DNA from 2 places in the Ammoniphilus soli genome. Region 1 is predicted to be linked to the other one. Evidence: a T-box and tRNA genes for the amino acid it is inferred to sense, from the RefSeq annotation. Region 1 holds a T-box; the other holds one or more tRNA genes.

Region 1 (4,016 bases):
GCGTGCTGGAGGCAAAGTCTCCTGAAGAAGCCGAAAGGATGATAGAAGAGACTTATCAAAACCAAGTTAAAGCACTCGGCTTTTTCCCTTATCTGATTAGTCGTGAATTCATCGACCAAATCAAGAAGTAAGCCTGTACTACAATAAAAAAAGGGTGCCAAGTCATACACGCTTGGACACCCTTCGCTTATACTTTTACCTTAAGATGATTTCGGTAGGCTGTGAAGTCAATTTGTTTCTCCTTCAGGCGGGCCACTAGCCACTTATGGTCCCTTGCCGGTGTAGCAAGGATATAGCCCTTGATCACCAAATCCTGGTTAATTTGCGTTGCCTTTTCATTCATTGCCAACTGGCCGATCTTCCCGGCGATTGATCGCTTGGCCACATCCCGGAACAGTGTGGGCACGGGTTCTACCAGTTCATCAAGCAAATGCAGAGTATCCTCCGTCCAAAGCGCTCTTGTTTGGTCAATATAGAAGTCCTGCCAATCCAGATCGGACTTACCGTCCTGCTTCGGCATAGACTTAAGGAACTTACGGAACATAAAGTATCCGCCGATAAAGAATAGGGAAACAAGAACTAACATCCAGATCATAATAAATGATCCAAATAGGGAAGACATTATTAAACACCACTTTCTGCAAAATTCTTATATGTATTTTAGGAAAACTTGGCGATTGCCATTCCCTATCCGTCATCTTTTTTTTTTTTGATTTCTAGATAGGGAAAACGCTACAAGTTTCCTCTTCCTGTCACTATATAAACGAAGGCACCACAATGACAGGCAAAAAAGATTACCCAGCACCAAGGGTGGGGCAGCGCGTATCCTCTTCTGATTCCGGGGGAGAACATTCTTCACATACATTTAACTCAATACGATGGACATCGCCCTGCTTTAATTTTCCGCATACAAGGCAGTAATACGTATGCAATGTAATCCTCTCCCTTCACTGATATTTAAAAATTATATCACAAATCGGCGAATTTCAGAAGGGGAGAGATACCTATCCGTACTAATTTCCTGTAACGGCTGCTTCGAAAATGATGCCAATTTTCTCGGAATGAGTAATGGAATACCGTATTCCTGTATGAATGATCTGTCGATCTTGCTTTACTTTATCGGAATCTGGCATAGGACCTAGCTTTACGACTAAATCTGCCTTTTCACCCTCGGCTAACTGCGGTTGAACAGTGGATATGGTTTGTTCAATCAGCTTAGGAACCGCTTCCTCGTCGCTGCCCATCATCATGACCCTTTGCACATTGCCATCTTTCGCCAAGAATCCTACGAGCTTAAGCTCATCCGTGAAATAGTGAGTAAATGACTTATTCTTCCCATTCTCCACGATCGTTGGGTCAGGCAAGTTCTGTTTTCCGGATTGATTCCACTGATCGGAAAACTCAGAAGCCGTCATCCCAAAAGATGAAGCAGCAGGCCTAGCTTCGCCTTGGAATATCCAGTAACATAAGATAGAAAGCAAGACAATGGAAGCTACAGACAAATAAACCGGTTTGCTGCTTTTTGTCGCCTGTGAACTTTCTTTCTTCCCATTATTGACAAATCGGTCATCGGGCTTATAATGATCGAGCTGTTGCTGGATCAGGCGTACAAAGTTGGCCCCAGTTGCAGGTACTTTATTTATGATTATTTTATTGCTAGAGACATCCATCAGGATACTCCCCATCCGATTTCCATCCTGAAATTCAATGGATGATTTGTAGGTAATCGAAAATAGGGCAGCAAAAGGAAAAGGAGTCCAGGAACGCGTATCCACAAAAATAATCCGATGGTTCGTGGCCACCATAATTCCATTTGTTTCCTGGTAAGAACCCAGTGTAACAACCCGAAGCTCTTCACCTTTTAATAAAATATTAGGCAAAGCTCGTATCTCCGCCCGAATGGCGAGCTTTATTCCTTCCTTCGGTTCTAGCCTCAAGATATTCGCTTTAATTTCTTCAAGACTCAGCATTGGAACTTCTCCTCCCGGAACCTCTCTTGTCTTTCTCCTATTTTAGCAATTGCGGATAGAGATTCCTATCCTTGAGTCCAAGGCAATTTCTTATGTCAGCTACCGGGCTGAAGGAGAAGAAGAAGAAAAAGAGGGGAGAAGCCCTCTTCTTTTGGATCATTCAAGCTTTTAAGACCTTCCTAAATGCATGTCAGCCGGTTCATCATGGGTCTCTCCCAGCTCATCTACGCGCATAAACCCAATCGTATCGTTCGTGGCAAAGGTTTTTCCTTGGGCTTGCCGTTCAGCTTCTTGTTCAGTCATTTCTACTTTTCCCGCTTGGATATCTGGCATGTCATCTCCTCCTTTCTTTCCCTTAATAGTATTTGCACTCTTTGTGTTTAAAACCAAGAGGAATTGACGATAAATATATACATCATGGAAAAACTTATATTGACAGGTTTATTAAAAAAACAATAAAATGTATCTATTAGTTTTTAATACATTATTTTCTCAATAGCGATGACGAGGAATAGTACGTGTGACCGAAGCATGCAGAGAGTTGACGGATGGTGCGAGTCAACGCAGAGGACAGGGAACTCACCTCGGAGCTGCAGGATTGAACTCTAGTAAATCCTGCCGTTAGCCTACGTTAAGGGTGGAAAGTGAGTACATTGTACTAATTAGGGTGGTACCGCGGGAGAATCAGCCTCTCGTCCCTAGCATTAAGCTAAGGATGGGGGGTTTTTTATTATTTGTTTATCAATCAACGTTTACTGGAGGTAGCTATGAGTACGGAACAAGCAAATTCCCCTACGACTTACAATCACCGTCAAATTGAAAAAAAATGGCAGCAATATTGGGAGGAAAACAAAACCTTTAAGCTGGTGGAGCAACCCGATAAGCCAAAATTCTATGCGCTGGACATGTTTCCTTACCCATCGGGAGCAGGGCTCCACGTTGGGCATCCAGAAGGATATACGGCTACAGACATTGTATCCCGTTACAAGCGCATGAAAGGCTATCAGGTTCTTCATCCCATGGGCTGGGATGCCTTCGGTTTGCCTGCGGAACAGCATGCCCTGGATACAGGTCAACACCCTCGCGAGATAACGAAGAAAAACATCGACAACTTTCGTCGACAAATAAAATCATTGGGATTCTCTTATGATTGGGACAGGGAGATCTCCACTACCGATCCTTCTTACTACAAATGGACGCAATGGATTTTCCTTCAGTTGTACAAGAGAGGGTTAGCGTATGTAGATGAAATTCCTGTAAATTGGTGCCCGGCATTAGGGACAGTTCTCGCTAACGAAGAAGTCATTGATGGCAAAAGTGAACGCGGAGGACATCCTGTTGTTCGCAAACCGATGAGACAGTGGGTATTGAGGATTACCGCTTACGCTGAAAGATTGCTTGAAGACTTAGAGGAGCTGGATTGGTCTGAAAGCATTAAGGATATGCAACGGAATTGGATCGGGAAATCCGAAGGTGCAGAGCTCGATTTCCCCATCGATGGACATGAAGGCACTTTAAGCGTCTTTACAACGCGTCCTGATACGCTTTTTGGCGCTACATACTGTGTGGTGGCTCCAGAACATAGACTGGTAGCAGAGATCACTACTCCTGAACAAAAAGAAGCGGTTGAAGCTTATCTTGAACAAGCGTCCAGAAAAAGTGACCTTGAGAGAACAGACTTGGCCAAAGATAAAACTGGCGTCTTTACGGGTGCCTATGCTATTAACCCTGTGAACGGAGCTAAATTGCCTATTTGGGTAGCCGATTATGTTCTAGTGAGTTATGGAACCGGAGCGATTATGGCAGTCCCTGGCCACGATCAGAGAGACTGGGAGTTTGCGAAAAAGTTCGATCTTCCGATCATTGAGGTTGTATCCGGCGGAAATGTGGAAGAAGAAGCTTATACCGGTGACGGACCACACGTCAATTCAGGCATCGTCAATGGTTTAAACAACAAAGAAGCGATCTCTCAAATGATTAGCTGGCTGGAGGAAAATAACAAGGGGAAAAAGAAAGTAACTTACCGTCTTAGAGACTGGCTGTTCA
Region 2 (4,016 bases), on a different contig from region 1:
GAGCAAGGAGGGATAGAGTTGAATCCGTTTCACTGCTGCGCAACATGCAAACATTTTTCGATTGTCCGCATCGAGCGGAAATCTCAAAGCAAATGCTCGCGATTAGGTTACGATACCAAGCCCACGTATCAATTTTCCTGCTGGGATCCAAAAGAAAAGGTTGTTGAACTCATGAAAAAGAGAGGGAGTTAGTTAATCCTCCTTGCATTTTTCATCAGAAGATGATATAGTAGTAATCGTCACTTATAAAGTTTCTAAATGAACGCGGGGTGGAGCAGCACGGTAGCTCGTCGGGCTCATAACCCGAAGGTCGCAGGTTCAAATCCTGTCCCCGCAACCAATTACGTCGAGAGGCATCCTGCTGATAAATTATGTGTCCTTGTAAGAGGGCAACCAAATTGTCTACAACGATTTATCGGGACGTGGCGCAGACTGGTAGCGCGCACCCTTGGGGTGGGTGAGGTCGCAGGTTCAAATCCTGTCGTTCCGACCATTATGAACAACCGCTACATATTAACGTTTCTTAGTCGTTGAATGTACGCTGAACTATATGAAAACAACATACATAAGTGCGAGGTTAGAAGCGTAAAGTATCGCAAAATCAAACTGCTTTCTCATTTGATTTAAAGAGAAGGCGTTTTTTTATTTTTTTGAGCGATAACGGGATTTACAGCAAAGAGCGATTATTATAAAAATGATCATGGTAACATTGGCCATTGATTTTTGGGTGGAATATAGGTTATAGTATTTATAATTAAGAAAAAGTATAATTCCAATGTGAAATTCACATGTTACAAAGGGTTATCACTTCATTGATGGCCGCTCTTTATAATATGTGATTTTTTTTTTGGAATAGCATATTTAAATAAAACCTTGGGGGTTTTGACATGCAAAAAGGAACAGTCAAATGGTTTAATGCAGAAAAAGGTTTTGGATTTATTGAAAGGGAAAATGGAGATGACGTTTTTGTCCACTTCAGCGCAATCACTGGGGATGGATTTAAATCATTGGAAGAAGGACAGCCTGTAGAATTTGAAGTTGTTCAAGGGCAACGGGGTGACCAAGCTTCTAACGTTACTAAGCTTTAATAGCTAATATGGAGCCTACCCTATGGAATGTTTTAATATCATAGGGGATATCCCCAGCTTTCTGAGACCTCTATTCTATTCTTCGTAAATATAACACTTCCAATTAACTTTCCTCAATGACCTCGTATTATTTAAAATTTCGATTCACACTGGCACGGTCATCGGAGCCGTAAGGATGAAAGAGAGGCAGGGCTTTCGTTGTTTTGAATTTTTTAAAGAAGATGATGCAATGATGCTATTTTTTACTGTAAGGATTCCATACAAATACTCAACAGGAGGTAGATTATGTTTAAAGCAGGCGACAAAATCTTTTATCCTATGCATGGAGCAGGTATTGTTCAAGCCATTGAAGAAAAAGAAATCCTAGGGGAAAAACAGCTTTATTATATTTTGAACTTTTCTTTGACAAGTATGCAAATTATGGTTCCTGCGAGTCAAAGATCTGATTCGTTATTACGTGGGGTTGCTGATACAGAGACATTGCAAGTGGCATTAGATATTTGTCATGAAAATGGGTCTGACACCACTGTTTACCAACGACAGCAAAAGCAACGGATGAATATTGATAAGATGAAGAGCGGAGATATTTATGAAGGAGCGAAGGTCATTCGCGACCTTAGGTCATTAAGTAAGAACAAGAAGCTTAACCAGGCGGACAAATCCATGCTGAATCATGCCCAGCAGATGTTGATCAGCGAACTTTCGCTAGTGTTGGGAGTGAATCAGCAGCAGGCATCAAATCTAGTAGAGATCCCCCCTCAATAAGAATAATTTTTTGAAAAGGGAGTAGAATTCGATTATACTCGAGAATTAGCGTATCGATATTACTGCCGTCATAATATTCATGACTTAGATCGCATTCTTAAAGGGAAGACCCTGAAAATAGGGGTCTTTTTGTCATGAAAATGGAATTCTATTGATATCAAAAATGTTCGTGAAATATGCCTAAGTTGATTTTTTCGCATATCCGGCAGAAACAATCCTACCGATTTATCCCTCGTAAAAATATAAAAAGATTTCAGTATATTTCATTCAGAACTCTTGTATATATCTGAAATAGACCCTTATCAAAAGGGGGGGTAGAATGCTTACGGTTTCGAAAGAAATGTTTTGTTATATTTGTAAGGAAACAAGAGAATTTGAAGCTGACGGTCCCCGATACGATTGGACGGATAGAGGAATGGTGGAAATTTGGGATTATTATTGTTCAGCTTGCAAGAGAAATGTACGCACAACCCGAGTTGTAAAGGTGATCGGTTAAATGGATCTTGACTTGTAGATCAAAAAAAGATAATATATTATTTGTTAACATTAAATTTTCAATGGCGGTCGTGGCGAAGTGGTTAACGCATCGGATTGTGGCTCCGACATTCGTGGGTTCGATTCCCATCGATCGCCCCATTTAATTTGGGAGTATAGCCAAGTGGTAAGGCACAGGTCTGCAAAACCTTTATTCCCCGGTTCAAATCCGGGTACTCCCTCCAACGTATTTTTGTGATATTCATGCGGTCGTGGTGGAATTGGCAGACACGCTATCTTGAGGGGGTAGTGGTCGTATGATCGTGCGAGTTCGAGTCTCGCCGACCGCACCATATATTATCATTTCAACTACGTCGAATGTTCTTCTTGCCGAAATGATATCGTTGTACCCGGGAGGGTGCACCAAATGACGTGATTCCCACTGCGTCGAGATACTTCCTGCTGGAATCACATCCGTGTCTTCGTAGAGGGCACAGCAGGTGTTATAAGTTACATAAGCTTTTATAAGGTTTATCTCGATAATTACGGGATAAACCTTTTTTAATATTCATGATTTTATATATACTTAAATCAAAGTAGGAGAAAAGTGAAAATTTTATAAATAAAATGTTTTTAAACAACGATTTGTCTAGATTTTGCTGTCCGCTTGGTAGCATAAATTCTAGAAGAAGGAACACTCTATCCCTGAGGTGATTTGAGTGGAATATATAACGGTCATGTTCAAGAGCTTGGCTATATTCATCATTGTTCTTACCGGATTCCGAATTATGGGGAATCAGGCAGTCGGAAGGCTGACTGCTTTTGACCTGGTGGTGGTGATCGCTCTGGGGGCTCTAATGGGAGCGCCGCTGGCAGACGATTCATTGAATATCTATAAAGCCACTGTCGCTGTTGCATCACTAGTCTTTTTGCAGCGGTTTACCGCCTACCTTACTGTGAAGAGTCGCTGGTTTGCCAAGATGGCTATAGGAGAGCCGATCAAACTGATTGATCACGGAAAGATTGATCAGAAAGGCTTGCAGCACTCGAGGCTGACGTACAATAACCTGATGGAGGAGCTAAGGCTGAAGGGGATAACCAGGCTAGCAGACGTGGAAATGGCCTTCCTTGAACCAGAGGGACAAGTCAGCGTAATACCCATTAAAGACAAGCAGCCATTGACACATGCGGATCTGAAAGAAGTGGAAAAGAAGTAAAGGCCGTCTTTGGGAAACTCCCCCAAAGACAACCTTCTCAGATAAATTTCCGATGGACTTTTTCACCATCATAGGAAAATAGAACGTTTCTTTCTTCAAGCTTGGTTTCAAGATGGACAGACCTTCCCCACAACTGATAGACAAAGGGCAGGGTTTTCTCCAAGTAGCGAATATCGAGCTCCACGCCTTCAAAATGATGGTGCAAAAAAAGCTCCCTGTCGGCATGCACTACAGTGATGTATGGAAACCCGCCGTTGATGCGGCTTTCGACCAGAGTGTCCCGGACCTTTTCCCATTCCTTGCTATTGACGACATAGTCGCTGCCGACCTTCCCGAAGGTATACATATCCATTTCCTTGACCAGGTCCTGGTTCAGGTAATTTCGGATAAAGCTGACATCAGATTCTACCTCCCTTACTTCAAACATGCGATCGCGCCCGAAGCGCTTTTCGATATCCTCAAAGATCTTGAG

Evidence for each region. The T-box of region 1 lies ahead of leuS (leucine--tRNA ligase). A T-box ahead of a tRNA ligase gene usually reads a tRNA of that ligase, here a tRNA-Leu.
Region 2: it encodes a tRNA-Leu, which carries the amino acid that the T-box ahead of leuS (leucine--tRNA ligase) is inferred to sense. The anticodon was not compared.

What each region holds. Positions count from the first base shown of each region.
Region 1 covers NZ_JBEGDL010000003.1:186,767-190,782, forward strand. Annotated here, with positions in the region: gene ABLT31_RS08425 (protein O-GlcNAcase) at 1-131, shown strand, start outside; gene ABLT31_RS08430 (DUF2621 family protein) at 188-622, opposite strand; gene ABLT31_RS08435 (hypothetical protein) at 1,014-1,970, opposite strand; gene ABLT31_RS08440 (hypothetical protein) at 2,139-2,303, opposite strand; T-box leader at 2,463-2,673, shown strand; gene leuS (leucine--tRNA ligase) at 2,738-4,016, shown strand, end outside.
Region 2 covers NZ_JBEGDL010000001.1:159,098-163,113, forward strand. Annotated here, with positions in the region: tRNA gene ABLT31_RS00825 (tRNA-Met) at 264-340, shown strand; tRNA gene ABLT31_RS00830 (tRNA-Pro) at 417-493, shown strand; gene ABLT31_RS00835 (cold-shock protein) at 888-1,088, shown strand; gene ABLT31_RS00840 (CarD family transcriptional regulator) at 1,374-1,853, shown strand; gene ABLT31_RS00845 (hypothetical protein) at 2,173-2,349, shown strand; tRNA gene ABLT31_RS00850 (tRNA-His) at 2,414-2,489, shown strand; tRNA gene ABLT31_RS00855 (tRNA-Cys) at 2,498-2,572, shown strand; tRNA gene ABLT31_RS00860 (tRNA-Leu) at 2,594-2,680, shown strand; gene ABLT31_RS00865 (DUF421 domain-containing protein) at 3,047-3,544, shown strand; gene ABLT31_RS00870 (SpoVR family protein) at 3,582-4,016, opposite strand, start outside.